2 linked regions of the Telluria mixta genome follow. Each later gene encodes a partner of the first gene's protein in a complex. Links are inferred from orthologs where the notes say so. Each region holds a gene or a part of one and is shown on either strand. Other genes may lie near its edges.

Region 1 (9,628 bases):
CGCTCGCGGCCGCCGAGGTTCAGCGAGCCGACGACGCGCAGGTTCGCGTTACCGCCGCCGACCTTGGGCCCGTAGCGCTTGAGGAACCAGGCGAGGGCGCCCAGCACGGCCAGCACGAGGATCAGCGCGAACAGTGTCTGCAACAGGCTGCCCGTCGATGAGCCGGCCGGCATCGTGACCGGCGGAACGGCCGTGCCCGGCGTGGCGGGACGCGGGGCGACGACGTCGGGCTGCGTGGCGGGGACTGCCGCGCCGGTGGGTGCGGCGGTGGTGTCAGGCTGGACGGTGGGCGTCGGCGCAGCGGATGGCGCGCCGGTGCCGGCGACTGCCCGCGGTTGTGCATTCGCAGCGGGCGCGGGCGAGGTGGCCGAGGTGGCGTGTTGGACTTGCTGGGTCGTCTGCTGAGCAGGGGCCGTCGCCGCCGCAGGTTCGGTCAAGACGGGCGCAGGTGCCGATGCAGGTGCCTGCGCAGCTGCCGTCGTCGCAGCCGCCGGTGCAGTATCGGCCGACCGTCCCGCTGCCTGCCCAGGCCCCGGCTGGGCCGCGCAGGCGGCCAGCGGAAGCGCGAGGGCGAGGGTGGTCAGCAGGCGTGCCGTCATTTGTTGAGCTTGCGGATGCGCTCCGACGGGGTGATGATGTCGGTGAGGCGGATACCGAACTTGTCGTTCACGACCACCACCTCGCCCTGGGCGATCAGGCAGCCGTTGACGAGCACGTCCATCGGCTCACCCGCCAGGCCATCCAGTTCGACCACGGAACCCTGCGCGAGTTGCAGCAGGTTCTTGATGGCGATCTTGGTGCGGCCCAGTTCCACCGTCAGCTGGACGGGGATGTCGAGGATGAAGTCGATGTCGTTGGGCGTCTCCGGACGGGGGCCCTTGTTCGAGAAATCCTTGAACACGGCGGCCGAGGCCGCCTGCTGCTGGTTGGCCAGCGCAGCGGCTTCCGCGGCGGCCTGTTCGGCGATCGCTGCGCCCCAATCGTCGTCGAGACTGCCTTGGTCGTCTTGAGTGTCGGACATGTTTCTCTCCTGTGTTGCTTACTTGTTGAAGGTTTCGCTGTTCGCCAGCAGTTTTTCGACCTTCAGCGCATATTGTCCGTTGAACACGCCGTAGCTGCAGTCCATGACGGGCACGCCGTCCACGGTGGCCTGGAGCGTTTCCGGGACCGAGATCGGGATCACGTCGCCGACCTTCATGTTCAGGATTTCGTCGAAATTGGCCTTGCCGTGGCCCAGCACGGCCACCAGTTCCACTTCCGCCACCTGGATCTGCTGCGTCAGCAGGCGGATCCAGCGCTTGTCGACTTCCAGCGCCTCGCCCTGGATGCTCGACGTCAGCGCGTCGCGGATCGGTTCGACCATCGAATAGGGCATGCAGAAGTGGATCTGGCCCGACACTGAACCGAGCTCGATGGTGAAAGTGCACGATACCACGACTTCGTTCGGGGTGGCGATGTTCGCGAACTGCGTGTTCATCTCCGAGCGGATGTACTCGAATTCGATCGGGTACACCGGTTCCCACGACTTGGCATACGCCTCGAACACGATGTCGAGGATGCGCATGATGATGCGTTGTTCGGTCTGCGTGAAATCGCGGCCTTCCACGCGCGTGTGGAAGCGGCCGTCGCCGCCGAACAGGTTGTCCACGAGCAGGAACACGAGGCCCGGGTCGAACACCATCAGGGCCGTGCCGCGCAGCGGCTTCATGTGGACAAGGTTCAGGTTGGTCGGCACGACGAGGTTACGGATGAACTCGCTGTACTTCGACACGCGCACCGACCCCACCGACACTTCGGCGGAGCGGCGCAAAAAGTTGAACAGGCCGACGCGCAGATACCTGGCGAAACGCTCGTTGATGATCTCGAGCGTCGGCATGCGGCCGCGGACGATCCGCTCCTGCGTTGCCAGGTTATACGTGCGGACTCCCGAGGTGTCTTCAGGCGTCGCGACGTCGTCCTGATCGCCGTTGACCCCTTTTAGGAGGGCATCGACTTCTTCCTGTGAGAGAAAATTATCGGCCATGCTGCTTTTACCGTAATGACTTCTGCTTTACTGGATGATAAAGGAAGTGAAGAGAACGTCCGACACTTCCTGTTCGTCACCGTGCGGCACGAACGGTTCGTTGACCGCCGCGAGGATCTCGCCGGCCAGTTGCTGCTTGCCTTCCACCGTGCTGATCTCGGACGCCTTCTTGCCCGACAACAGCAGCAGCACGCGGCTGCGCACCTTGGCCATGTTGGCCTTGATGAGCTCGACCTGCTCCGGACCCTCGACCTGCAGGGTGAACGCGACCTGCAGATATTGATCGCCGTGCTCCGGCTGCAAGTTGACCGTGAAGGCGTCGACAGCCACGTATTCGGGCGGTGCCTCGTCCTTCTTCTTTTTCTTGCTGCTCGAGTGTTCCTTCTTGGCCGGTTCGGCCGCCGCTTCCGCGCTGCTGCCGTGCATGAAGTACCAGCCGGCACCCCCGCCCAGGCCGAGCACGACCACGGCCGCGCCGATCATGATGAACAGCTTGCCTTTACCGCCGCTGGCTGCCGGTGCCGCCGCATCCGCTTTCGGATCGGCTTTGATTTTTGGATTCGCTTTCAAGAGTCTTCGGTCCCACTGTTGGATCGTCCCGTCATTATGTCATTATCGAGAAAAAGTGAGCAGCGGCAACGGTCGAAAAGAAGGAGGAACCTGGGGTATCTCGTTGTTTCTTGACGGATTTGTTGTCGAGGCTGTATCCCTGGACGTGAAAAGGGTGATCGATGCCACGCAGCGATCACCCCATCTGGTTGTCAATGACGCCAGAACTATTTACGCGAAGGTATCGACCACCCCGAGATCGCCGCTCCGTGCGATGCGCGTGGCTGGCCGGACCGTGGCTTCGCCCACCACCGTGCCCGCATCGTTGCCGCCCTGGCCGCGACCATTGTTGCGCCGGCCGAAGCCGTTCGACGCCATCGCCTGGTCCTGCTGCGCCTGGCCGCCGTTCGACATGCCCGCGTTGACGGTCGCATTGCCCAGCGCGATGCCGCTCTCCTTCATCATTTCCTGCAGGCGGGGCAGGGCGTTTTCCAGCGCCTGGCGGACTTCCAGCTGGTTTGCCGAGAACGTCACGTCGGCCTGGCCGTTGGAGACGGACAGCACCACCTGCAGCGGACCCAGGTCCGGCGGGTTGAGGGTCAGCGACGCGGTCTGGTCCTCGGCACCGACCATGTAGATGACCTTCTGGCCGACCTGGTCGTTCCACGCATCCGTGCCGACGTGGGCCGACAGCTCTTCGCTGGCCGCAGCCGCGGCCTGGGCCGCTTCCAGCATGGCCGGCTGCAGCTGGGCCGCCGCGACGGTCGCCACCGGTGCCTGTTCCTTCTGGGCGAGCAGCGCGGCGTCGCGCGCCTGCTGCAGGCTGAATTCGGCGGGATCCAGCTGCGGCTTGACTTCCGCCTTGACATTGCCCAGCGCGGCGCGCAGGTCGGCCGAGGCCGCCGCCTTGTCCGCGCCGAGGTCGGCACCGGCGGCCGCGAGGGCCGGGTTCTTGATCGACGTGGCCGAGAAGGTCCTGGCGCCGGCTACGTCCGTGCCGGCTTCCTTCGACACCGACTTCATCGCGGCCTGCAGCGCGGCCAGCTGGCCGGCGTCCGTGCGCTTGCCCTTGCCGGACAGCGCGTCGAAAGCCTGGGCCGCGGTCGTCGTCTTGCCCGCGTCCGCGCCCGGCTTGTGCAGGCTTGCCATCAGCGCGAGCATCGCGCTGGCCGGGTCGCCCGCCTTGGCCGTGCTGTCGTCCTCGGCCTTGTCGTCGTCGGCCTTGGCGGTATCGTCCTTCGCATCGGCGGCATCCGCCTTGCTGTCGGCCGGCCTGGCGGCCTGCGGTGCGGCCTCGTCGGGCTGCGCAGACTTGTCCGCCTCGGCGGGCTTGGACGCCTCCTGCTTCGGGGCGGGCGCGGGGGCAGGTGCCGGCGCCGGCATGGACGCGAGTGTGCTGCGCTCCAGTTCGCCGCTCAGCATCGCGCTGAACTGGCTGCCGTCGCTGCCGCCATTGCCCGGGTTGTTCGGACGCTGGTTGATGCCGCTGGCCGTGTTGAGCTGGAGAGGGGAGGTCGTGTTCATGTCGCTAGTCGCTCAGGTTGGGTGGCGCGGTCAGCGCCTGGCGCGGACCGTGCGGGCCGCGTGGTCGTCCATCATCTTCTGGTCGCGCTTGTTTTCGATCGCGAGTGCCTCGGCGGCCGCGCGTTCGTTCAGGGTCCGGTATGACAGGCGCTTGCGCTCGCTTTCCTGCCAGCCCTTCTTTTCCATGTCGGCTTTGACACGCGCGTGCTTCAGCACTTCGCGCTGGCCGTCGATCGCCTGTTCCAGCTTGCCGAGGAAGGCGACGAAATTCTGGTACGCCAACGGGGTGATGCCTGCCATTTGCGCCGCGTCGAGCCGGTTCGCGTAGTCGTCGCGGTAGCCGAGCAGCATCTGCAGCTTCTGCTCTCCCTCGTCGACGGCCTTCAGCGCCGCGCCCAGGCGCTTCGCGCAGGCGTCGGACTCGCGCTGGGCGAGGTCGATCAGGGTGTCGAGTGCGGATGCGTTGGCCATGGTAGATCAAGTATACCGATGAGCTTTACCGGCCAATCAGCCGAACAGCGAGGTCAATTCCCCCAAGCTCTGCAGCATGCCGACGTTGTCGTGGATTTCCTGGCACAGGAAGGCCTCGATCCGTTCGTTCAAGGCGATGGCCTTGTCCAGCACCGGGTCCGTGCCGGGCGCGTAGGCGCCCACGCTGATCAGGTCGCGCGAACGCTCGTAGCGCGAATACAGCTGTTTCAAGGTGCGCGCGGCCTGCTGGTGCTCGCGCGACGTGATGCCGTGCATCGCGCGCGAGATCGATTGTTCGATGTCGATGGCGGGGTAGTGGCCCGCCTCGGCCAGTTTGCGGTTCAGCACGATGTGGCCGTCCAGGATACCGCGCGCCGCGTCGGCGATCGGGTCCTGCTGGTCGTCGCCTTCCGACAGCACGGTATAGAACGCCGTGATCGAGCCGCCGCCGGCCTGGCCGTTGCCCGCGCGCTCCACCAGCACGGGCAGTTTCGCGAACACGGACGGCGGATAGCCTTTCGTTGCCGGCGGTTCGCCGATGGCGAGGGCGATCTCGCGCTGGGCCATCGCGTAACGCGTGAGCGAATCCATGATCAGCAGGACGTTCCGGCCCTCGTCGCGGAAGTGTTCGGCGATGGCGGTGGCGTAGGCGGCGCCCTGCAGCCGCATCAGCGGCGGCGAGTCGGCCGGCGCGGCCACGACGGCCGAGCGGGCCAGGCCTTCCTCGCCGAGGATCTGCTCGATGAATTCCTTCACCTCGCGGCCCCGTTCGCCGATCAGGCCCACGACGATCACGTCCGCCGTCGTATAGCGCGCAATCATGCCCAGCAGCACGGATTTACCGACGCCAGTACCGGCGAACAGGCCGAGACGTTGCCCGCGGCCCACCGTCAGCATGGCATTGATGGCGCGCACGCCGACGTCCAGCGTTTCCGAGATCGGTACGCGGTCGAGCGGGTTGATGGGGCGCGCGTTCAGCGGCCCCATGTGTTCCGTGGAGACGGGGCCCTTGCCGTCCAGCGGGCGGCCGGCGCCGTCGACGACGCGGCCGAGCAGGCCCCAGCCGACGGGCAGGTGACGCGCGCGGTCCATCGGCCGGCGGCGCGGATGCGTCACGGTGCCGGGTTTCGGCATGCTCGCTTCGATCGGGAACACGCGCGAGCCGGGCACGACGCCTTCGACGTCCGACTGCGGCATCAGGAACAGGCGTTCGCCCTCGAAGCCGACGACTTCCGCCTCGATCCGGGCACCGGACGCGACCGGAATCATGCAGGCGGCGCCGACCGCGAGTTTCAGGCCGACACACTCCATCACGAGACCGGCCACGCGCGTGACGCGGCCCGACACCTGCATCGGCTCGACGAGATCGACCACGCTGCCGCAGTCGTTCAGGTAAGCCTTCCAGCGGCCGGTATGTGTGTTCATTCCAGCCAGTCCAGGTCCTTGCCCAGCGCATGCGTCAGGCGCTGCCAGCGTGCGCCGATCTGGGCGTCGATCTGGTTGCTGGCCGTGTCCACGCGGCAGCCGCCGCGCGCGATGTTGTCGTCTTCGACGATGCGCCAGCCGTTCTTGTCCAGCTCGTGGCCAATGCCGCTGCGAACGATCAGCGCGTCTTCCGGATGCAGCATCAGCAGGGCCGGCTGTTGCAGGTTCGGCAGGTAGTCGATGGCTTCGCGCACGACGGGGATGATCAGGTCCGGCTTCACGTCGAACGCCGTGCGCACCATGCCGCGCGCCAGGTGCAGCGCGAGTTCCAGCACGTCGTTGGAGATGGCTTCGTCGGCTTGCGTGACGGCGTCGCCGAACGTCGTGGCGAGTTCGCGCAGGTGTTCCAGTTCCTCGGCCGCTTCGGCGCGGCCGAGCGAGAGTCCTTCCTCGTAGCCGGCGGCATGGCCTTCGGCCTGGCCCGCTTCGAGACCTTCCGCATAGCCTTCGTCGCGCGCGGCGGCGCGGATCGCTTCGAGCTCTTCCGCGGTCGGCAGCTGGATCATGGACTCCGACTGGGGCGGCGGTTCGTACGCGCGCGCGGCGGCCGCGGCAGCGGCGGCTTCGGCTTCGCGCTGGGCACGGACGCTGGGACGCTCGTCGCCGAACGACGTCATTTCCCAGCGTTGATATGCAGACTGAAACTCTTTTGAGATAACCATCAGACGAACGAATCCTCACCTTTGCCGCCCAGCACGATCTGGCCTTCGTCGGCGAGACGCCGGACGATTTGCAGGATCTGCTTCTGCTGGGTTTCCACTTCAGACAGACGCACGGGACCTTTCGATTCCAGGTCTTCGCGCATCATTTCCGCCGCACGTTGCGACATGTTTTTGAAGATTTTATCGCGCAAGTCCTGCGACGCGCCTTTCAATGCGATGATCAGCATCTCCGACTGCACTTCGCGCAACAGCAGCTGGATGCCGCGGTCGTCGATATCGATGATGTTGTCGAACACGAACATCTCGTCCATGATCTTCTGCGCCATGTCGTTGTCGTAGTTCTTGATGTTCTCCATGACCGAGCTTTCCTGCTCGCCGCTCATGAAGTTCAGGATCTCGGCCGCGGTGCGCACGCCGCCCAGCGACGACTTCTTGATGTTCTCGTTGCCCGACAGCAGCTTGGTCAGCACGTCGTTCAGTTCGCGCAGCGCGGCCGGCTGCACGCCGTCCAGGGTGGCGATACGCAGCACGACGTCGTTGCGCAGGCGGTCCGTGAAATGGGCCAGCACTTCGCAGGCCTGGTCGCGCTCGAGGTGCACGAGGATCGTCGCGATGATCTGCGGGTGCTCGTTGCGGATCAGTTCCGCCACGGACGGCGAATCCATCCACTTCAGGCTCTCGATGCCGGAGGCGTCCTTGCCGCCCAGGATGCGGTTCAGCAGCACGGCGGCCTTGTCGTCGCCGAGGGCCTTGGTCAGCACCTGGCGGATGTACTCGTCCGAATCGAGGCCGACGGTCGACTGCAGGTCGACGCGCTCGCGGAATTCGCCCAGCACCGTGAGGACTTCCTCGTGCTGCACGGCCTTCATCTGCGCCATCGCGGCGCCCAGCTTGAGCACTTCGCGCGGGCCGAGGAACTTCATCACTTCGGCCGCTTCGGCCTCGCCCAGCGCCAGCATCAGGATGGCCGCCTTGGTCGTGCTTTCCTTGTCCTTGTCCTTGTCGCTCATTATTCAGTCCCCAGCCATTCCTTGATCACGTTGGCCACGATACGCGGATCGTTCTTCGCCATGTCTTTCGCCATTTCCAGGTTGCTCTTGTAGACCTGGACCTTCTGGTGTTCTTCCGCCTCGCGCAGCACGCGGGCTTCTTCTTCGGGATCCGGCTCCGGTTCCGGTTCCGGCTCTTCCGGTTCCGGCTCGGGCGGGATCGCCACGGCTTCGTCGAACTTCTTGATCGCCGGCTTGAGCAGCGGCCGCACGAAGCGGAACCACAGGAAGGCCAGCACGAGGGCGATGAAGACGTAGCGTGCGATGTCCTTCGCCAGCGGCAGGTTGGCGGGATCCTTCCACCAGTCCGGCGCCTGCTCTTCCGGCTTGTCGACGCCGTCGAACGGGGCGTTCGTCACGTTCAGCGTGTCGCCGCGCGCCTGGCTGTAGCCCATGGCCTGCTTGACCAGTTCGTTGATCTGCGCGACTTCGGCGGCGGTGAGCGGCTTGACGACGACCTTGCCCGTCTTCGGATCGATGCTGCGGCGGTAGTTCACCACCACGCCGACCGTCAGGCGCTGGATGCCGCCCATCGGCTTCTGCTCGTAGCGGATGGTCTTGTCGACTTCGTAATTGGTCGTGGCATCCTTGCGGCTCGGGCCGGTCGTCGTTGCCTGGCCTTGCGGCTGGGCGCCGCCTTCGAGCGGTGCGGTCGCCACGCCCGGCGGCTGGTTCGACAGCGCGCCCGGGATGCCGGACGGGTTCGTGCTGCCCGGACCGGTCTGCTCGGACGTCTGCTGGCTGCGGATCGCCTGCGGTTCCGGCGGCGAGTTCGGCTTGTACATCTCGGCCGCGGTGTCGGTCTGGGCGAAGTCGACTTCGGCCGTCGCTTCGGCACGCACGTTGTTCTGGCCCACGAGCGGGGCGATGATCGACTGGACCTGCTTGACGATGTTCTGCTGCAGCGCCTCGACGTACTTCAGCTGGTTCGGGTCGAGCTGCTTGCCGTTCTTGTTCGCGCTGTCCGACAGCAAGGTGCCGTTCTGGTCGACGACGGTCACGTTGGACGGCGTCAGTTCCGGGATCGACGAGGCCACCAGGTGCACGATGGCGCTGACCTGGGCCTGGTCAAGGGCGCGGCCCGGTTGCAGGTTCAGCAGCACGGAGGCGGTCGGCTTCTGCTGGTCGCGCACGAACACGGACGGCTTCGGCAGCGCCAGGTGCACGCGGGCCGACGAGACGGCGGCCAGCGACTGGATCGAATTGGCCAGCTCGCCCTCCAGCGAGCGCTGGTAGTTGACCTGCTCGACGAATTGCGACGTGCCCAGCTTCTGGTTCTCGAGCAGCTCGAAGCCGACGTTGCCGGCGCGCGGCAGGCCTTGCTGGGCCAGCTTCAGGCGCAGGTCGTGGATGCGGTCGGCCGGCACGAGGATCGCGCTGCCGCTCTCGGAGAATTTGTACTTGACCCCCATCTGGTCGAGCGATGCGGTGATGGCGCCGCCGTCCTTGTCGGTGTAGTTGGAGAACAGCACCTTGTATTCCGGCGCTGACGTCCACAGCCACAATGCGGCGACGATGGCCACCACGCCGGCGATGGCGCCGCCGATGACGATGCGTTTACCGTTCGTCGTCTGCCAGAACTTCGGCTTCTCGTCGGCCGGGGTTGCGATGTCGCTGTCGAGGAGTTCTTCCGCTGTCGTTGCCATGTTGGGGGGAGGGAATGGGTGTATGAACGCCATTATGGAGCCGTACGGCAACATTCAAACCCCGGAATAAGGCCCTGTTTACGGCGCTGCTCGGGGGCAATCGTTGCCCGGGCGCTGATATTCTGACAGCCTGAATCGATTTGTTTGACAGGCACGGGGAGAACGGACATGAACATCGGCGGCATCGACAGCAGCCGGATCGAAGCGATGATGGCGCAG
Region 2 (17,210 bases), 790 kb from region 1 along the record:
TGCAGTTCGGCCCGAACGAGGACTTCGACAAATATCCGCGCACGTTCGAGGCGGACGTCGCCAAGCTGGAGAAGGAAGGCGTGTACGTGCTGTTCGCGCCGACCGAGAAAGACCTGTATCCGGAACCGCAGGAATACCGCGTGCAGCCGCCCGATGACCTGGGCAATATCCTGGAAGGCGAATTCCGCCCCGGCTTCTTCAACGGCGTGTGCACCGTCGTGACGAAGCTGTTCTCGTGCGTGCAGCCGCGCGTGGCCGTGTTCGGCAAGAAGGATTACCAGCAGCTGATGATCGTCCGCAACATGGCGCGCCAGTTCGCGCTGCCGACGGAAATCATCGGGGCCGAAACCTTCCGCGCGGAAGATGGCCTCGCGCTGTCGTCACGCAACGGCTACCTGGGCACGGCGGAACGCGCCGAGGCGCCGTTCCTGTACCAGACGCTGCAGTACGTGGCCGAGCAGACCCGCGCCGGCCACGCCGACCTTGCGCTGCTCGAACGCGACGCGATGGAACGCCTGGCCGCGCGTGGCTGGCAGCCCGACTACGTGTCGATCCGCAAGCGCATGAACCTGCAGGCGCCGAGCCGCGAGGAATATGAAGCGGGCGCCCCGCTCGTCGTCCTGACGGCGGCCAAACTTGGTGCGACGCGTCTGATCGATAATCTTGAGATCTGACTCTAATAGTTCCATTGTTGCAAATATGTTGTAGGAATTGGCAACTCTTCTTGCTAGACTCGGAGTTTGGCTTTTTACCCAAACCACGTAAAAAGAAGGAGTAGCGTCTTGACCGACCTCTCAATGGCTATGATGCGCAAAGGTCCGCCCAAACCGGACGACGTCGTCGACCGGATCCACCTGAACACGGGCGCGCACGACATGCGCGAACCGTTCGACATCGGCGACGCGTTGACCACGCTCGCCCTGACCGGCGAAGCCGTGACCGTGTATCCGCGCGGCCAGGATTTCTTCCTGGCGCGCATCGACAGCGTCGATCCCGAGGGCAAGGTCTTCAGCCTCGAGCTCGCTGGTGACCTCGTGCTGGCGGAAGGCCCGGCCACGTTCGTCGCCGCGCTCGGCGGCAACGCCAAGATCCAGTTCGAACTGGATGCCAACTGGGCGGTCGTGCCGGGTCGGCCCGATCTCGTGCAGCTGCCGCTGCCGGACGTCTGCCTCGTGCTGAACCGCCGCGCCGAGCCCAGGCTCGAATCGCCGGTGGGAATGAATTACAGCGCCCGCTTCACCATGATGGGCAAGGTGTTCGAGATGCCGCTGTACGATTTTTCGCGCGGCGGCGTGGGCCTGCGCGCGACGCCGGACCAGGCGCTCGAACTGTACGTGGGCAAGAAACTGGACGGCGTGCTGCTGGAAATGGGAACCACGCTCGTCGTCACGGCCGACCTCGAAGTCCGCCTGCTGCGGCCGTTCCGCACGTTCCTGCTGGGCCAGCAGGTGCAGGTGGGATGCCGCATCTCCAACATCTCGATGCAGATGCGTCAGACGCTCGACCGGGCGGTCGACAAGATACAGAAGCGCAGATAAGAAAACCAGGCAAAACGGCCCGCGATGGGCCGTTTTGCCTGGTGGATCACGCCGCCACGTTTTGCGCCCACGCCAGCGCCGACAGGTGCGCCTTGTTGACGTCGAGCGGGCTGATGTCCAGCGACGCCGCCAGCGACGCGACGAGATCCGAATTCAGCTCGCATGCCTCCGCCAGCGCGAGATAGGGCCCGTAGGTCCCCCGCGTCCCAGCAGCGCCTGCACGACCTGCTCCGGCAACTGGATCGTGTCCAGCACCTCCTTCATCGGCAGTCCCAGCAGGCGGTCCAGCAGCGAGAACATGCCCGCCACGAACAAGTGCTCGCCCTCGCCGCGCGGCAGGCAGGTCTGGCCCAGCAGTTCGCACAGGCGCGCACGCACGACGGCCGTTTCCATCAGCACCGGCGAATAGCCGCTCGTGCTGGCCGTGGCCAGCAGCAGGACGAGCCAGCGGTACAACGGCGCGTAGCCGAGCATCGCGATCGCCTGGCGCAGCGACTGGATCTCGCGGCCCGAGCCGAAACCGGCAGAGTTAATGAAGCGCAGGAGTTTATAGATCAGCGCCGGGTCGCGCTTGAGCACGGCCTCGATCTTGGGCACGTCCTCGTTGTTCTGCACCATCTGCATCAGCTGCAGGATGATCGTCTGGGCCGGGTTCATGCCCTTGACGGGGTTGCCCGGCCGCGGCGTCAGGTGCAGCTTGCCGACGAAGGCGTCCAGGCCCAGCGCCGCGCAGGCGTCGAAGTCCTGCCACGTCGACACGGGACGCCCGACGAGCCGCAACGCCGACTGCTTCGCGGCCGCGTAGGTGCGCGCCTGGGCCGCCACGTCGGCGCCGGCGAAGCGCACTTCGGCGTAGGACGCGTAGGGCGCCAGGTTCTTGCCCAGCAGCGCCAGGTCGGCGCCGCGGATCGAGATGCCGACGCCGCCGGCGCGCAGCGCCTGCACGGCCGCACGGGTGTCGGGGTTCGCGAGCTCGCGCACGGAGAGCGAGAGGACGGTGCGTTCCGGCGGCAGCGCGTGCAGCGCATCCAGCGACAGCATCGCGGGCACGGCGTCGAGAAACAGGATCTTGTCGCGCAGGAGCCAGCCCTGCTCCTCGTCGACCACGTGTTCGGCGACGAAGGCGACGAGGCGTTCGAGGTCGGCGTCGCCGAGTGCCTGGCCGTCGCGCTGTTGCCAGCAGAGCTCGTAACCGATCACGCGCTGCTTCGGGTCGAGCAAGGGTTCACGGACGAGGAAGTGAGTCTGGTGCATGTCTTGTAACGATCGCCGGGTGGAACGAAAAACGGCGGCTTGAAGCCGCCGCGTCGGGATCAGAAGCCCAGGCTGTCCAGCAAGTCGTCGACCTGGCCCTGGTCGGCCACGACGTCGGTATTGCCTTCCGGGTTGATCTGCGGACCGTTCAGCAAGCCATTGTCGAGCTCGCGCTTGATCTCGCTCGGGGCGAAATCGACGAGCACTTGCACCAGCTGCTTTTCCAGGTTCTGGGCGATGCCCGTGATACGCGAGATCACCTGGCCGGTCAGGTCCTGGAAGTCCTGGGCCATCATGATGTCCATCAAATGCGCCTTCGTGGCGCTGGCCGCTTCGCGTGATTCGGCCAGGCTGGCGACGGTCCGTTCGGCCAGCGCACGCCAGTCGCCGTCGGCGCCCGGTGCGGCCAGCAGGGCCTGCCACGACTGGCTCAGTTCGGCGGCACGGTCGTCGATGCCATCCTGCAGCGGATTGGCGGCATCGGTCGCGTCGAGCACACGTTTGGCCGATTGCTCGGACAGCCGGACGACGTAATCGAGACGGTCGCGCGCATCGGGGATGTCGCTGGCGGCCTTCTCGATCAGCTTGTCCAGGCCCAGCCCGCGCAGGCTTTCGTGCAATGCGCGGGTCATGTGCCCGATCCGGCTCAGGACCTCGTCGGACGAGGTCGAGTCGGCGATGTGCTCGCTCATTTACGCGGCCTTTTCCATCTTTTCGAAAATCTTGTTCAGCTTTTCGTCCAGCGTGGCCGCGGTGAACGGCTTCACAACGTAGCCGTTGGCGCCGGCTTGCGCCGCCGCGATGATGTTTTCCTTCTTGGCTTCGGCGGTCACCATCAGCACCGGCAGCTTGGCCAGTGCGGGATCGGCACGGATGTTCTGCAGCATCGTCAGGCCGTCCATGTTCGGCATGTTCCAATCGGACACGACGAAATCGAACTGTTCGCTGCGCAGCTTGGCCAGTGCCTGGACACCGTCTTCCGCCTCGTCGACATTGCTGTAACCCAGTTCTTTCAGCAGATTCTTGACGATGCGGCGCATCGTCGAAAAATCGTCAACAACCAGGAAACGCATCTTAGGGTCAGCCATGAATTACTCCGTTGTTTCTCTTAACTCTGATTATGAGGCCTATTCAACCGGATTCGGTTGTAAACCTCTTGTGTGTTGGTAGATTCGGCACTGCGATACAAGCTGAAGCATAGCATTTTTGTTGCTCTACGGCGATAAAACCGCAGCGAAACCCACCCCTGCGGATCAAACGCGCAACGCCCGGCCCCCATGCGTTGCCAGATGGCCAAGCACGAGGCCCGGCAGTGCGCTCAGGGCGGCCACCTCGTGGGCGGCGCCGATGGCGATCGCTTCGCGCGGCATGCCGAACACGACGCACGACGCTTCATCCTGGGCGAAATTGTAGGCGCCCGCGTTCTTCATCTCCAGCATACCCTGTGCGCCGTCTTTCCCCATGCCCGTCAGGATCACGCCGACGGCGTTCTTGCCGGCCGCCTGCGCCGCCGAGCGGAACAGGACGTCCACAGACGGACGGTGGCGGTTGACGGGCTCGCTCTGCTCGATCTTCGTCATGTAGTTCGCACCGGAGCGCGTCAGCAGCAAATGCGAGTGGCCCGGCGCGATGTACGCGTGGCCCGGCAGCACACGTTCGTTGCCGGCGGACTCGACGACGCTGATCTTGCACAGCGAATCGAGGCGGCGCGCAAACGAACTGGTAAAACCTTCCGGCATGTGCTGGGCGATCAGGATGCCGGGGCAGTCGGACGGCATCTGCATGAGAAATTCGCGGATGGCTTCCGTGCCGCCCGTCGAGGCGCCGATGATGATCAGCTTTTCCGACGACGTCAGCGGATTGCGCAGTTGCGGCAGCGGCGTGGCGCCGCCGGCCGCGGGCGCCTGCAGGGTGCGCGGCTTGATGCGGGCGCGCGACGCGCCACGGATCTTGTCGGCGATCAGTTCGGTGTACTCGCGCATGCCGCTCTGGATCGAGATCTTGGGTTTCGTCACGAAATCGACGGCGCCCAGTTCCAGCGCGCGCATCGTGATCTCGGAACCGCGCTCCGTCAGCGACGACACCATCAGCACGGGCATCGGGCGCAGGCGCATGAGCTTTTCGAGGAAGTCGAGGCCGTCCATCTTCGGCATCTCGACGTCCAGGGTGAGCACGTCCGGATTCGTGCGCTTGATCAGGTCGCGGGCGACGAGCGGATCGGGTGCGACGCCGACGACTTCCATGTCGGGCTGCGAATTGACGATCTCGGTCATCACGCTGCGGATCAGGGCGGAATCGTCCACGATCACCACTTTGATCTTTGTCATTGGTTTTGCCTTTCTCTTCAGAACAGGTCGACGGCGCCGGAGACGGGCGTGACCTTGAGGCGGCTGGCGTAATCGAGCTCGCGCTTCGCCAGCGTGTCGTTATGGGTCTGCATCAGTTTCTTGACGAGCACCTTGCCCGTGCGCGGGAAAAAATACACCTTGCGCGGGTAGATGTCGTTCAGGTCCTCGGCCAGCACGGGAATCCGTTCCGTCTTGAGGAATTGAATGACGAACGCGGCATTGCGCTCGCCGACGTTCATCGCGGAAAAACCGCGCAGCACGGCGCCGCCGCCGAACACCTTCGCTTCCAGGTGCTCGCGCCGGGCGCCGGCCTTGAGCAGGTCGTTGATCAGCACTTCCATCGCATACGTCCCGTAGCGCATCGAGGCCGAGACCGGGTTGCCCGGATCGCCGCCGTCCGGCAGCATGAAGTGGTTCATGCCGCCCAGGCCCTTCACGCGGTCGCGGATGCAGGCCGACACGCACGAGCCAAGCACCGTCACGATCAGCATGTCCTTGCCCGTGTAGTAGTACTCGCCGGGCAGGATCTTGGCCGCGTCGCAGTCGAAGGTGCGGTCGTAGTAGACGTTGGTGGCGAAATGGCTGTTCGTTTCCATGGGCGAGTGTCGTGGGCGTCAGCCGTGGTTCAATTCGTAAACCGTCTTGCCGCGCAGGCGCAGCGAGTCGGAGACGTACAGGAAGTTCTCGGAGTGGCCGGCGAACAGCAGCGCGTCCGGTTTCATCAGGGGCACGAAGCGCGACAGGATCTTGCGCTGCGTGGCCTTGTCGAAATAAATCATCACGTTGCGGCAGAAGATGACGTCGAACGGGCCCTTGACGTCCCAGCCGTCGGCCAGCAGGTTCAATTGCCGGAACGTGATCAGCTGGCGCAGCTCCGGGCGCACGCGCACGAGGCCTTCCTGGGCGCCCTTCCCTTTCAGGAAGAAGCGGCGCAGGCGCGCCTGTTCCATCTTGTCGACGCGCTCGATCGGGTAGACGCCGGCGCTGGCCGTGGCCAGCACGTTCGTGTCGATGTCGGTGGCGATGATCTGCACCGGCGGGGTCAAGGTGTCGAACGCCTCGCACACGGTCATCGCGATCGAATACGGTTCTTCGCCGGTGGAGCTGGCCGAGCACCAGATCGTGAGCGGTCCGCCGTGGCTCGCGCGCGCCTTGAGCGCGTGTTCGGCCAGCAGCGGGAAATGGTGCGCCTCGCGGAAGAACGACGTCAGGTTCGTCGTCAGCGCGTTCGTGAACGATTCCCACTCGGCCGGCATGCGGCCCGCTTCCAGCGCGTCGAGGTAGGACGCGAACGAGGCGATGCCGTTGGCGCGCAGGCGGCGCGCGAGACGGCTGTAGACCATCTCCTGCTTGCTGTCGGCCAGCGAGATGCCGGCGCGCTGGTAGATCAGGCCCCGTACGCGCTCGAAGTCGGCGCGCGTGAAGTCGAACTCCTTGCCGGTCTCCTGTTTTGCCACCGGCTTCGTATTGTGCGGCACGTTGTTTGCCATGGGTTGCATTCGTTCTGCGGACCGCGTGCGGTCCGGGTGTGTCCCTTGCGCCGCGCTGCCTGTCTTATGCTGCCATCCGGTCCATCAGGCCCATCTCGCTGGACGACATCAGCTTGTCGATGTCGATCAGGATGAGCATGCGCTCGTCGACGGTACCGAGGCCGGTGAGGTAGTCGGAGTTGAAGGCGCTGCCCATCTCCGGCGCCGGCTTGATCTGGTCCGGGGTCAGCGTGGTCACGTCCGACACGCTGTCCACGACCATGCCCATGATGCGGCCGCCGATGTTCAGGATGATCACGACCGTGAACTGGTCATAGGTCGGCGTGCCCAGGTTGAACTTGATGCGCATGTCGACCACGGGGATGATGATGCCGCGCAGGTTGATGACGCCCTTGATGAATTCGGGGGCGTTGGCGATGCGGGTCACGGCTTCGTAGCCGCGGATCTCCTGCACCTTCAGGATGTCGATGCCGTATTCCTCGGAGCCGAGGGTGAAGGCCAGGTATTCGCTGCCGTTGCCGTCGTGGGCATCGTTCGGCTTGTTCGTCGGTTGAGTGGACATGTCGGTTCCTTATCGGAGCAAAAGTACGGTTTAAATCAGGAGATGACGGATTCGTCGGACAGTTGGCGCGACGAACGCAGCAGCGCGCCGACGTCCAGGATCAGCGCCACGCCGCCATCGCCGAGGATGGTGGCGCCGGAAATCCCGGCCACCTTGCGGTAGTTCGCTTCCAGGTTCTTCACGACGACCTGCTGCTGGCCGACCAGTTCGTCGACGAACAGCGCGGCCTTGCGCCCTTCCGCCTCGAGGATCACGAGGATGCCCTCGCACGGGTCGGTGATGCGCGGCTCGATGTTGAACATCTGGTACAGCGGGATCAGCGGCAGGTATTCGCCACGAACCTTCACCACGCGGCCCTGGCCGTGGATTTCCTTGACGTCGGCGCGCGCCGGCTGCAGGGACTCCACGACGAAGCCCAGCGGCAGGATGTAGATCTCTTCGCCGCTGCGGATCGACATGCCGTCCAGGATCGCGAGCGTGAGCGGCAGCGAGATCAGGATCGTCGTGCCGAAGCCGCGCGCCGAGCGGATGTCGATCGTGCCGCCGAGCGCCTGGATATTGCGCTTGACGACGTCCATGCCGACGCCGCGGCCGGAGACGTCGGTGACGATTTCCGCCGTCGAGAAGCCCGGTGCGAAGATCAGCTGCCAGACGTCGGCGTCACTCATGTTGTCCGACACCGGCAGGCCGTTCTGCTTTGCCTTGGCCAGGATGCGTTCGCGATTCAGGCCGCCACCGTCGTCGGCGACTTCGATCACGATATTGCCGCCCTGGTGCGCGGCGGACAGGAACAGGCGTCCCGACTCCGACTTGCCGGCGGCCACGCGCGCGGCGGGCAGTTCGATGCCGTGGTCGATCGAATTACGCACCAGGTGCGTGAGCGGATCGACGATGCGCTCGATCAGGCCCTTGTCCAGTTCCGTGGCAGCGCCGTTGGTGATGAAGTCGACCTTCTTGCCCAACTTGCCGGCCAGGTCGCGCACCATGCGCGGGAAGCGCGAGAACACGAAGTCCATCGGCATCATGCGGATCGACATGACGGCTTCCTGCAGGTCGCGCGTATTGCGCGTCAGCTGCGACACGGATGCCAACAGGCGCTGGTGCACCATCGGATCGAGGCCCGAGCTGCGTTGCTCGATCATCGCCTGCGTGATCACCAGCTCGCCGACGAGGTTGATCAGCTGGTCGACCTTTTCGATCGACACGCGGATCGACGACGATTCGGAACCCTGCGCATGGCCACCCTCGGCGGCCTTCTTGGCGGCTTTCTTTTCGGCCGCCACTTCCGTCACTTCAAGCGGTTCCGGCTTCGCGGGCACGGGCGGCGGCACCTCGGCCACGATGCCGACTTCCAGGCGGATCTGCTCGATCGGCTGGAAGAAGCCGTAGCCGAGTTCGTCCTCCGACGAGTCCGTGGTGGCGTCATCGACCGGGTCGGCCGGGTCGAAGAAGCCGTAGCCCTGCTCGTCCTCGATGCGGGCGCGTTCGGCGGCTTCGCGCGCGCGCTGCTCGGGCGTGAGCGGGGGCGCCTCGAAGATCCTGAGGTCGTTCGGATCGAGCACGAAGGAGCAGATGGCGATGATGTCGTCCAGGCCCTCGTGCGTCATGATGATCAGCGCCGTGCGGCCCGCTTCGAGCGGCACGACGGACACGCGACCCAGCAGGCCGAGTTCGTCCACCAGTGCATCGACGTCGCGCTTGGCGAGGTCGGGCAGCTCGATCTTGTAGCGGTGGGCGCCTTCGGTCACCTGCTGCTTCTGTTCCGCGTGCAGGAACGACGGCACGGTCGGCTGGTGCGTCGGCACGATCACGCCTTCGGACAGGTCGTGCAGCATCATGCGCACGTTGGCGACCGCCTCCTGGTCGACCTCCGCGCCGTTGCGGTGGCCGTCGAGCTGCATCTTGAGGATGTCCTTGGCGGCCAGGAAGGCGTCCACGTGCTGGCTGGTCAGTGCCATCTCGCCCTTGCGGATGCGGTCCAGCAGGGACTCGAGCACGTGCGTCACCTCGCTCATGTCGTTCAGGCCGAAGGTCGACGCCCCGCCCTTGATCGAATGGGCGGTGCGGAAGATCGCGTTCAGGTCTTCCGGGTCCGGCGAATCGATATCGACGGCCAGCAGCAGACGCTCCTTTTCGGCGAGCAGCTCTTCCGCCTCGTCGAAAAAGACCTTGTAAAACTGGCTGATGTCGATGGTCATGTCAAATATCCGTCTGGTGCGATCGGCGGGAAACCCATGGGCCCCTTAGCCGATGACTTTCTTGACCACCTCGATCAGGCGCTGCGGGTCGAACGGCTTGACCAGCCAGCCGTTGGCGCCGGCCGCGCGGCCTTTCGTCTTCATGTCTTCGGACGACTCGGTCGTGAGCATGAGGATCGGCGTCTTCTGGTAGCCCGGCAGGCCGCGCAGCGACTTGATGAGGGTGAGCCCGTCCATCTTCGGCATGTTCTGGTCGGTCAGGACCAGGTCGACGGTCTGAAGCTTCGCCTTTTCCAGGCCATCCTGTCCGTCGACGGCTTCCACCACTTGGTAGCCCGCGGCCTTCAGGCTGAAAGCCACCATCTGGCGCAGGGAACTGGAATCGTCGACTGCGAGAATAGTTTTTGCCATCTTTATGCTCCTGCTGTTTTTTCTGTAGTCAGTCGGGGTCAGAGCCCACCCGAGAAATTCGGGCTCTGACCCCGTAAATTAAAACAATTCCACGTCGCCGCTCTCGAGATGCCGCTGCTCCACCGACTTGCGCAGCATACTCCGCAGCTCGAGCGACTGGATCGCCAGCGCCATGCTGACCTTCCCGAGGCGCTCGACGATCTCGTCGCCGTCGCTCTCCGGCAGGATCTCGTCGCCATGCTCGGACAGCGTCGTCAGGAAATCGCGCAGGCCGGTCACGCGGCGCAGCGTGCGGTCCAGCAGCTGGCTCGTCATGTCCTGGAACTGCATGCTCGTCACGGCCGCGTTCACGTGGCCGGCGATCTCGCCCGACATGCCCGTCAGGCATGCACTCTCCTCGGCCGTCGGGGCCTGCCCCGCCAGCAGGCGGTTGATCGCCTCCTGGCGCGAGTCGACCACGTGGTGGATCGCCATGAAGCTGTTCGTCAGCTTCTCGACGGCTTCCTCCAGCAACAACGTCGTCTGCACGAGGTCGGTCTCGACTTCGGACAGGTGGCGCCGGCCATGGTCGGATACACCCGACAGGAGGCGCTTGACGTGTGACCCGAGAATCTTTTTTCTTGTCGTCATAAAATCCTCCAGAACTCCCCGCCCGTTATTTCTTCCCGGCCGGCGCTGCCGCCGGCTGTGCCAGACCGCCACCCGTTGCCTCAGCTACGGCTTTTACCGCCGCATCCGCACTTTCGCCCGGCACGTCCAGCGGCGTACCGTCGTGCAGCACGGCGTTCTCGGTCCGCTTGTTCATCACGAGAATGCTGATGCGGCGGTTGATCGGGTTGAATGGATCCGCGCGGTCGAGATGGACGGCCGAGCCGAGACCCACCACGCGCAGGATCTTGGCGTCGGACAGGCCGCCATGCACCAGTTCGCGGCGCGAAGCATTGGCGCGGTCGGCCGACAATTCCCAGTTCGTATAACCTTCGGCGGTCGAATACGGCGTGGAATCCGTGTGCCCCGACAGCCCGATACGGTTCGGCACGTCGTTCAGCACGAGGCCCAGCACATCGAGGATGTCGCGGGTGTACGGTTGCAACTGCGCACTCGCCGAGGCGAACATGGGGCGATTCTTTTCGTCGACGATCTGGATGCGCAGGCCTTCGCTCGTCACGTCGAGCAGCAGCTGGTTCTTGTACTTGCGCAGCAGCGGATTGGCGTCGATCGTCTGCTGGATGCGTTGCTTCAGCTCTTCCAGGCGCGCCGCCTCGGCCTTCTCGAGGGCTTCGCGCGCGGACTTCAGGTCCATCGATTTCTTGTTGGGCTCGATGTCGCCGTTCTTGACCTGGCCGTTGCGGCGCGTCAGGTCCTTGCCGCCGCCCTGCAGGATCGAATTGCTGTTGCCGGCGCCTGAGCCGCCCTGCATGGCGACCTTCAGCGGCGTCTTGAAGTACTGGGCGATGCCTTCCATGTCGCCCTTGGTCGTCGAGCCGAGCAGCCACATGAGCAGGAAGAATGCCATCATCGCCGTCACGAAGTCGGCGTACGCGATCTTCCAGGCACCGCCATGGTGACCATGGCCGCCCTTCTTGACGCGCTTGACGATGATCGGCTTCTGGCCTTCGTCAGCCATGACGGACTCCCGCGCCGATGTGGTTACCTCGCACCATTACTTGCTCTTGGCCTTCTTGATGTGGTCCTCGAGTTCCGCGAACGTCGGACGCTCGGTCGAGTACAGCACTTTGCGGCCGAATTCGACGGCCAGCGCCGGCGCGTAACCGTTCAGGCTCGCCAGCAGCGTCACCTTCACGGTCTGGAACATCTTGCTCGATTCTTCCAGCTTCTGTTCGAGCAGGCTGGACAGCGGTCCGACGAAGCCATAGGCCAGCAGGATACCGAGGAACGTACCGACGAGCGCGTGCGCGATCAGCATGCCCAGCTCGGCCGGCGGCAGGCCCACGGATTCCATCGTGTGCACCACGCCCATCACGGCCGCCACGATACCGAACGCCGGCAGGCCGTCGCCCAGCTTCGCGATACATTGCGCCGGGACCGCACCTTCATGATGGTGGGTCTCGATCTCGTTGTCCATCAGGTTCTCGATCTGGAACGCGTCCATGTTGCCCGAAACCATCAGTCGCAGGTAATCGGTGATGAATTCGATAATGTGGTGGTCCGCCAGCACCAGCGGGTACTTCGAGAACACGGGGCTCTGCTCGGGGCTCTCGATGTCGCCTTCGATCGACATCAGGCCTTCCTTGCGCACCTTCGACAGCACGTCGAACAGCAGCGACATCAACTCCATGTACATTTCGCGCGTGTATTTGGAACCCTTGAACAGCGTGGGCAGCGCCGCAACGGTCGCCTTCACCGCCTTGGGCGTGTTACCGACGAAGAATGCACCGAAGGCCGCGCCGCCGATCATCAGCAGTTCGAGGGGCTGGAACAATGCTGCCAGGTGACCGCCGGCCATGGCAAAGCCGCCGAAGACGCACGCGCAGACGATTACGTAACCAACAATGACAAACACGGGACTCCCGATGCGTGATTCCGGGGTTCGCCCGGATTGGATCCAAGTTGATGAATCCAAAGAGAAATATTTACGTAGGGAACTAGATTAGCTTGAGAATGGCCCACGGGCAAGTAAAAGTGCCCCGACGACCGTCAAAATTGCCAAAGAAAGAGAATTTTCTTACTGTTAGTCGTCACAATGCGACGGTCGGGCATTCTCCCGGGAATGTCGAATTCGTAACTTAACAGGATGCTACCGGGGCGCATTTCGCTCTCCGCCTTGCGCCACAACCCTGCCATCGCGGCCGGTGACAGATAGGCGAACACGACGTCGTAGTGACTGAAATTCACCGATTCGTAGTCGGCACGCAGGAAGCGCGCCCGGCTGCCGGACAGTTTTGCGCGCACGCGGCTGACGAACCACGGCAGCGGTGCCAGTTCGATGCCGTCCACCCGGGAATCCGGCCGGCGCCGCGCCAGGTCGAGCACGAGGCCGCCCAGGCCGCTGCCCACGTCGGCGATCGCGAGCGGACGGTCGGCGGGCAGCACGTCCGCGACGGCATCCCAGGCCGTACGCCCGGACGGGTAGTACGGCACCTGCGTGCGGAACGTCGACCAATATATTAGAAGGAACAGTACGAACAGCACGAGGAACAGGCCCGGCGGCAGATCGAAGCCGCGCGCCAGCAGCACGCCGGTCGGAAATACGAGTTCGATGGCGCGCCACCAGATGGCGAGCCGGAAGGCCCAGGCCAGCAGCGCGGCGAAGGCACCCTGGATGAGGGCAACGCCCTCCCACGACATGGGCATGCCCGCGCGGGCGAGCAGCCAGACGGCGATCAGGGTAAGCGGGAAAGCGCCGGCCTGGGCCAGCAGCGCGCGGACGGACGGCGCCGCGAATGCGCGGCGCGAGGCAGGCTGGGTCATCGACCTGGAGGGAGGACCGCTCAGGCGGCGGCGAGTGCGGCGGCGTCCTTGGCCTTGCGGGTCTTGCCGGCACGCGAAGGCATGTGGCACAGGCCGCACTGGTAATCGTTGTTCAGGTCGAGGGCGTTGACGACATATTTACCCTGGCACTTGGAGCACGGCGCCAGCTGGAGCATATTGCCCTGGAAGAAGCGCACGAGGGTCCAAGCGCGGGTCAGCGACAGCAGCGGCTCTTCGCCCGCGGCCGGCGGCATTTGTTCCAGGTACAGCTTGTAGGCCTTCATCACGGCTTCGATGCCCGTGGCACCGGCGTACTCGACCAGGAATTTATAGATGTTGATGTACAGCGAAGCGTGGATATTCGGTTGCCAGGTCAGGAACCAGTCGGTCGAGAACGGCAGCATGCCCTTCGGCGGCGACACGCCCTTCAGTTCCTTGTACAGCTTGATCAGGCGCTCGCGCGACAGGGAGACTTCGCTTTCCAGCAGCTGGAGGCGGGCACCGAGCTGGATCAGTTCGATGGCCAGCTGGATTTCCTGGGCTTCCGAGACGACGCTTTTCTTGGTCATGCTGTTCTCCGTGACTTCGCTTGAGTTCGACTTTGATGGGGCTGCAGGCCGGGACACCCGGGTTAGAGCCCTAACTGAAAAACCGGGCTCTGACCCTATGCGATTTCTTCGGCGGGCTGGCCAGCCATCAGGATGGCGGCGTGCGACTGGGCCAGGGCGCGGTCTTTGCTGTGGCTCGTCAGCATGCCGAGGATCGCGGCGTCGTCGAAGCGGAAGCGGGCCAGCATCATGTTGCCGCCGGCGAGTTTCAGGATCTGGGCGTTGCTCATGCCTTCGAGCAGGTCGGCGATGTCGGCCGAGATGCCGAGACGGAAGATTGCGGTGACCTTGTCTGCGCGGATCATCTGCTGTGCCAGCATCAGGTAGCTCAGGTTTGCATCACGAATTTCAGCCATCATGTCGTTCGCAGTCATTTCCATCTCTCCGGTTGATCTATCTGTGAGGCGTTGTGTGTTGCCGTTGAGATAGATTCTGACTGTGAGGAAACTTTTGGAGAATTGGAGAGTGTCTGTATTTTTCGTCCGGCAAAGACGAAGTCGATCCGTAGGAGTTTGTCTGACAAACCCTGCCGAATCGTGGTGGCTCCCCTATGAAAAGGGGGCGGAAGAATGATGTGCAACCGGGGCGTTTTCCTGCCCTTCGACGTCGCCAACAACGTATTGCTGTGTTGGTTTACGTCAACGGTTTCGGGAACTTTAGGGTTCCTCAAAAAAAATTTTTTGTCCCTCAAGCAACCCTACTGACTCGTTATCGGACCGTTTTTGCCGAACTTTAGGGTTTCGACAAACTTTTTTTGATCCAATCCCGGTCATCTGAGAGGGTTATCGGCAGCCTTTTTGAAAACTTTAGGGTTCCTGCAAAAATTTTTTTCGAGACCCTTTCCCGGGTATCTGGATGGGTTATCGGACGCCTTCCGGAGAACTTTAGGGTCCGGACCAAAAATTTTCGAAAAATTTTTTCTGCGCCCGATTGATGTAAAAGTGGCTACACTTCCCGCATGAACCCACCTACGTATGACACCGCCGCCGTCACCACGCGCGCGGCCAGCCTCGCGCTCGACGCCGCCGACCCGGCCGCACCGCTGCGCGACCGATTCGACCTGCCCGAGGGCGTCATCTACCTGGACGGCAATTCGCTGGGCGCCCGCCCGCGCGCCGCCCTCGACCGCGCACGCGACGTCGTCGCCCAGGAGTGGGGCCAGGGATTGATCCGCAGCTGGAACACGGCCGGCTGGTTCGCCCTGCCCGGCCGCCTGGGCGACCGCCTCGCGCCCCTGATCGGCGCCGGGGCCGGCGAAGTGGTCGTCACGGACACGACGTCGCTGAACCTGTTCAAGGCGCTGGCCGCCGCGCTCGCGATCCAGGCCGACCGCGACCCGGCCCGCAAGGTCCTCGTCACGGAACGCAGCAACTTCCCCACCGATATCTATATGGCGGACGGTCTCGCACGCTGGCTGGACCGCGGCTACCGCATCCACCTGGTCGACACGCCGGAAGAACTGGAAGCGGCCGTCGACGCCGACTGCGCCGTACTGATGCTCACGCACGTGAACTACCGCACGGGGCGCATGCACGACATGGCCGCGCTGACCCGTCACGCGCACGCCCGCGGCGCCCTCGTGCTGTGGGACCTCGCCCATTCGGCCGGCGCCGTGCCGGTGGACCTGAATGGGGCCGATGCCGACTTCGCCGTAGGCTGCACGTATAAATACCTGAACGGCGGGCCGGGCGCGCCCGCCTTCATCTGGGTGCCCAAGCGCCACCAGGCCGCGTTCCGCCATCCGCTCACGGGCTGGTGGAGCCATGCGGCGCCGTTCGCGATGTCGCACGGGTTCGAGGCCGCCGACGGCATCGGGCGCGCGCTGTGCGGCACGCAGCCGGTCGTGTCGCTGGCGCTCGTCGAGTGCGGGCTCGAGATCTTCGAGGCCACCACCATGGCCGCCCTGCGCGCCAAATCGCTGGCGCTGACGGACCTGTTCATCGCGCTGGTGGAAAGCCGCTGCGCCGCGCATCCGCTGGGCCTCGTCACGCCGCGCGAGCATGCCGCGCGCGGGAGCCAGGTGAGCTTCACGCATCCGCACGGGTACGCGGTGATGCAGGCGCTGATCGCACGCGGCGTCATCGGCGACTACCGCGAGCCGGCGATCATGCGCTTCGGCTTCACGCCGCTGTACACCAGCTTCGCGGACGTGTGGGACGCCGTCGAGACCCTGCGCGACATCCTCGACCGCGAAGCATACGACACCCGCGCCGAACGCAGCGCCGTGACCTGAGGAGGCACCGTGGACACCGGTAAGGAAGACAAAGCAGACGCGCAGTGGCACGGCGCGCAGATGGATTTCAGCCGCAGCATGAGCTACGGCGACTACCTGGGCCTGGACCAGATCCTGTCGGCCCAGCACCCGCGCTCGCCGAACCACAACGAAATGCTGTTCATCGTCCAGCACCAGACGAGCGAGCTGTGGATCAAGCTGATGCTGCACGAACTGCAGGCCGTGCGCGCCCACATCCGGGCCGACGACCTGCCGCCCGCTTTTAAAATGCTGGCGCGGGTGGCGCGCATCATGGACCAGCTGGTGCACGCGTGGGACGTGCTGGCCACGATGACGCCGCCGGAATACAGCGCGATCCGCCCTTACCTGGCCTCGTCGTCCGGCTTCCAGTCATTTCAATATCGCGAGCTGGAATTCATCCTCGGGAACAAGAACGCCGCTATGCTGGCCGTGCACAAGACGTCGCCCGAGCACCACGCGCTGCTCGAACGCGAACTGCACGCGCCGTCGATCTACGACGAAGCCGTGCGGCTGCTGGCCCGGACCGGCCTCGCCATCGCCCCGGGCCGGCTGGACGCCGACCCGACACAGCCGACCGTCCATGACGACTCCGTGATGGCCGCGTGGCTCGAGGTCTACCGCGACCCGGAGCACCATTGGGCCCTGTACGAACTGGCCGAGAAGCTGGTCGACCTGGAGACGGCGTTCCGCTTCTGGCGCTTCCGCCACGTGTCGACGGTGGAGCGCATCATCGGCTTCAAGACCGGCACGGGCGGCACGGCGGGCGTGAGCTATTTGCGCAAGATGCTGGACGTCGTGCTGTTCCCGGAACTGTTCGCGCTACGCACGGCGCTGTAGCGGCGCGCCATCGTACAATGACCGGCAAGACCACACTGGAGCGAACATGAAGTGCGACATCCTGACCCTGGCCGGCCTTTGGAACTCGGGCCCGCAACACTGGCAGACCCACTGGGAGCGTAAATACCCGGCCTGGACGCGGGTGCCGCATCGCGACTGGAACAACCCGGACCGGGACGAGTGGGTGGCCGAACTGGATGCCGCCATCGCCGAATGCGAAGGCCGGCCGATCCTCGTCGCGCACAGCCTCGCCTGCATGCTGGTGGCGCAATGGGCCC

Evidence for each region.
Region 2: the proteins of fliM (region 1) and cheY are in contact, whole or in part, in a crystal structure (PDB 1F4V), measured with the Escherichia coli proteins. The link is inferred for Telluria mixta from one-to-one orthologs.

What each region holds. Positions count from the first base shown.
Region 1 is NZ_CP119520.1:3,432,220-3,441,847, forward strand. The notes cover bases 32-2,781. They hold fliM (flagellar motor switch protein FliM), read right to left. Parts: upstream 2,024-2,781; coding sequence 1,040-2,023; downstream 32-1,039. Other genes in these bases: fliO (flagellar biosynthetic protein FliO), read right to left, coding at 32-437; fliN (flagellar motor switch protein FliN), read right to left, coding at 596-1,021; fliL (flagellar basal body-associated protein FliL), read right to left, coding at 2,051-2,593. In the rest of the region: more of fliO, read right to left, coding at 1-31; P0M04_RS15255 (flagellar hook-length control protein FliK), read right to left, coding at 2,804-4,096; flagellar export protein FliJ, read right to left, coding at 4,127-4,567; flagellar protein export ATPase FliI, read right to left, coding at 4,604-5,992; P0M04_RS15270 (flagellar assembly protein FliH), read right to left, coding at 5,989-6,669; flagellar motor switch protein FliG, read right to left, coding at 6,714-7,724; flagellar basal-body MS-ring/collar protein FliF, read right to left, coding at 7,724-9,409; flagellar hook-basal body complex protein FliE, read left to right, coding at 9,578-9,628. UniProt on the Escherichia coli protein: FliM is one of three proteins (FliG, FliN, FliM) that forms the rotor-mounted switch complex (C ring), located at the base of the basal body.
Region 2 is NZ_CP119520.1:4,214,771-4,231,980, reverse strand. What follows is about bases 2,183-5,141. They hold cheY (chemotaxis response regulator CheY), read right to left. Parts: upstream 3,881-5,141; coding sequence 3,485-3,880; downstream 2,183-3,484. Other genes in these bases: cheD (chemoreceptor glutamine deamidase CheD), read right to left, coding at 5,137-5,141; P0M04_RS18865 (protein-glutamate methylesterase/protein-glutamine glutaminase), read right to left, coding at 4,046-5,119; cheZ (protein phosphatase CheZ), read right to left, coding at 2,852-3,484. Outside these bases: panC (pantoate--beta-alanine ligase), read left to right, coding at 1-674; P0M04_RS18885 (flagellar brake protein), read left to right, coding at 783-1,538; more of cheD, read right to left, coding at 5,142-5,736; P0M04_RS18855 (CheR family methyltransferase), read right to left, coding at 5,755-6,639; P0M04_RS18850 (chemotaxis protein CheW), read right to left, coding at 6,695-7,192; chemotaxis protein CheA, read right to left, coding at 7,228-9,390; P0M04_RS18840 (response regulator), read right to left, coding at 9,436-9,801; P0M04_RS18835 (hypothetical protein), read right to left, coding at 9,880-10,431; flagellar motor protein MotB, read right to left, coding at 10,457-11,428; flagellar motor stator protein MotA, read right to left, coding at 11,465-12,325; P0M04_RS18820 (class I SAM-dependent methyltransferase), read right to left, coding at 12,460-13,233; flagellar transcriptional regulator FlhC, read right to left, coding at 13,254-13,802; flagellar transcriptional regulator FlhD, read right to left, coding at 13,898-14,215; kynU (kynureninase), read left to right, coding at 14,800-16,074; kynA (tryptophan 2,3-dioxygenase), read left to right, coding at 16,135-16,932; P0M04_RS18795 (RBBP9/YdeN family alpha/beta hydrolase), read left to right, coding at 16,979-17,210. UniProt on the Escherichia coli protein: Involved in the transmission of sensory signals from the chemoreceptors to the flagellar motors.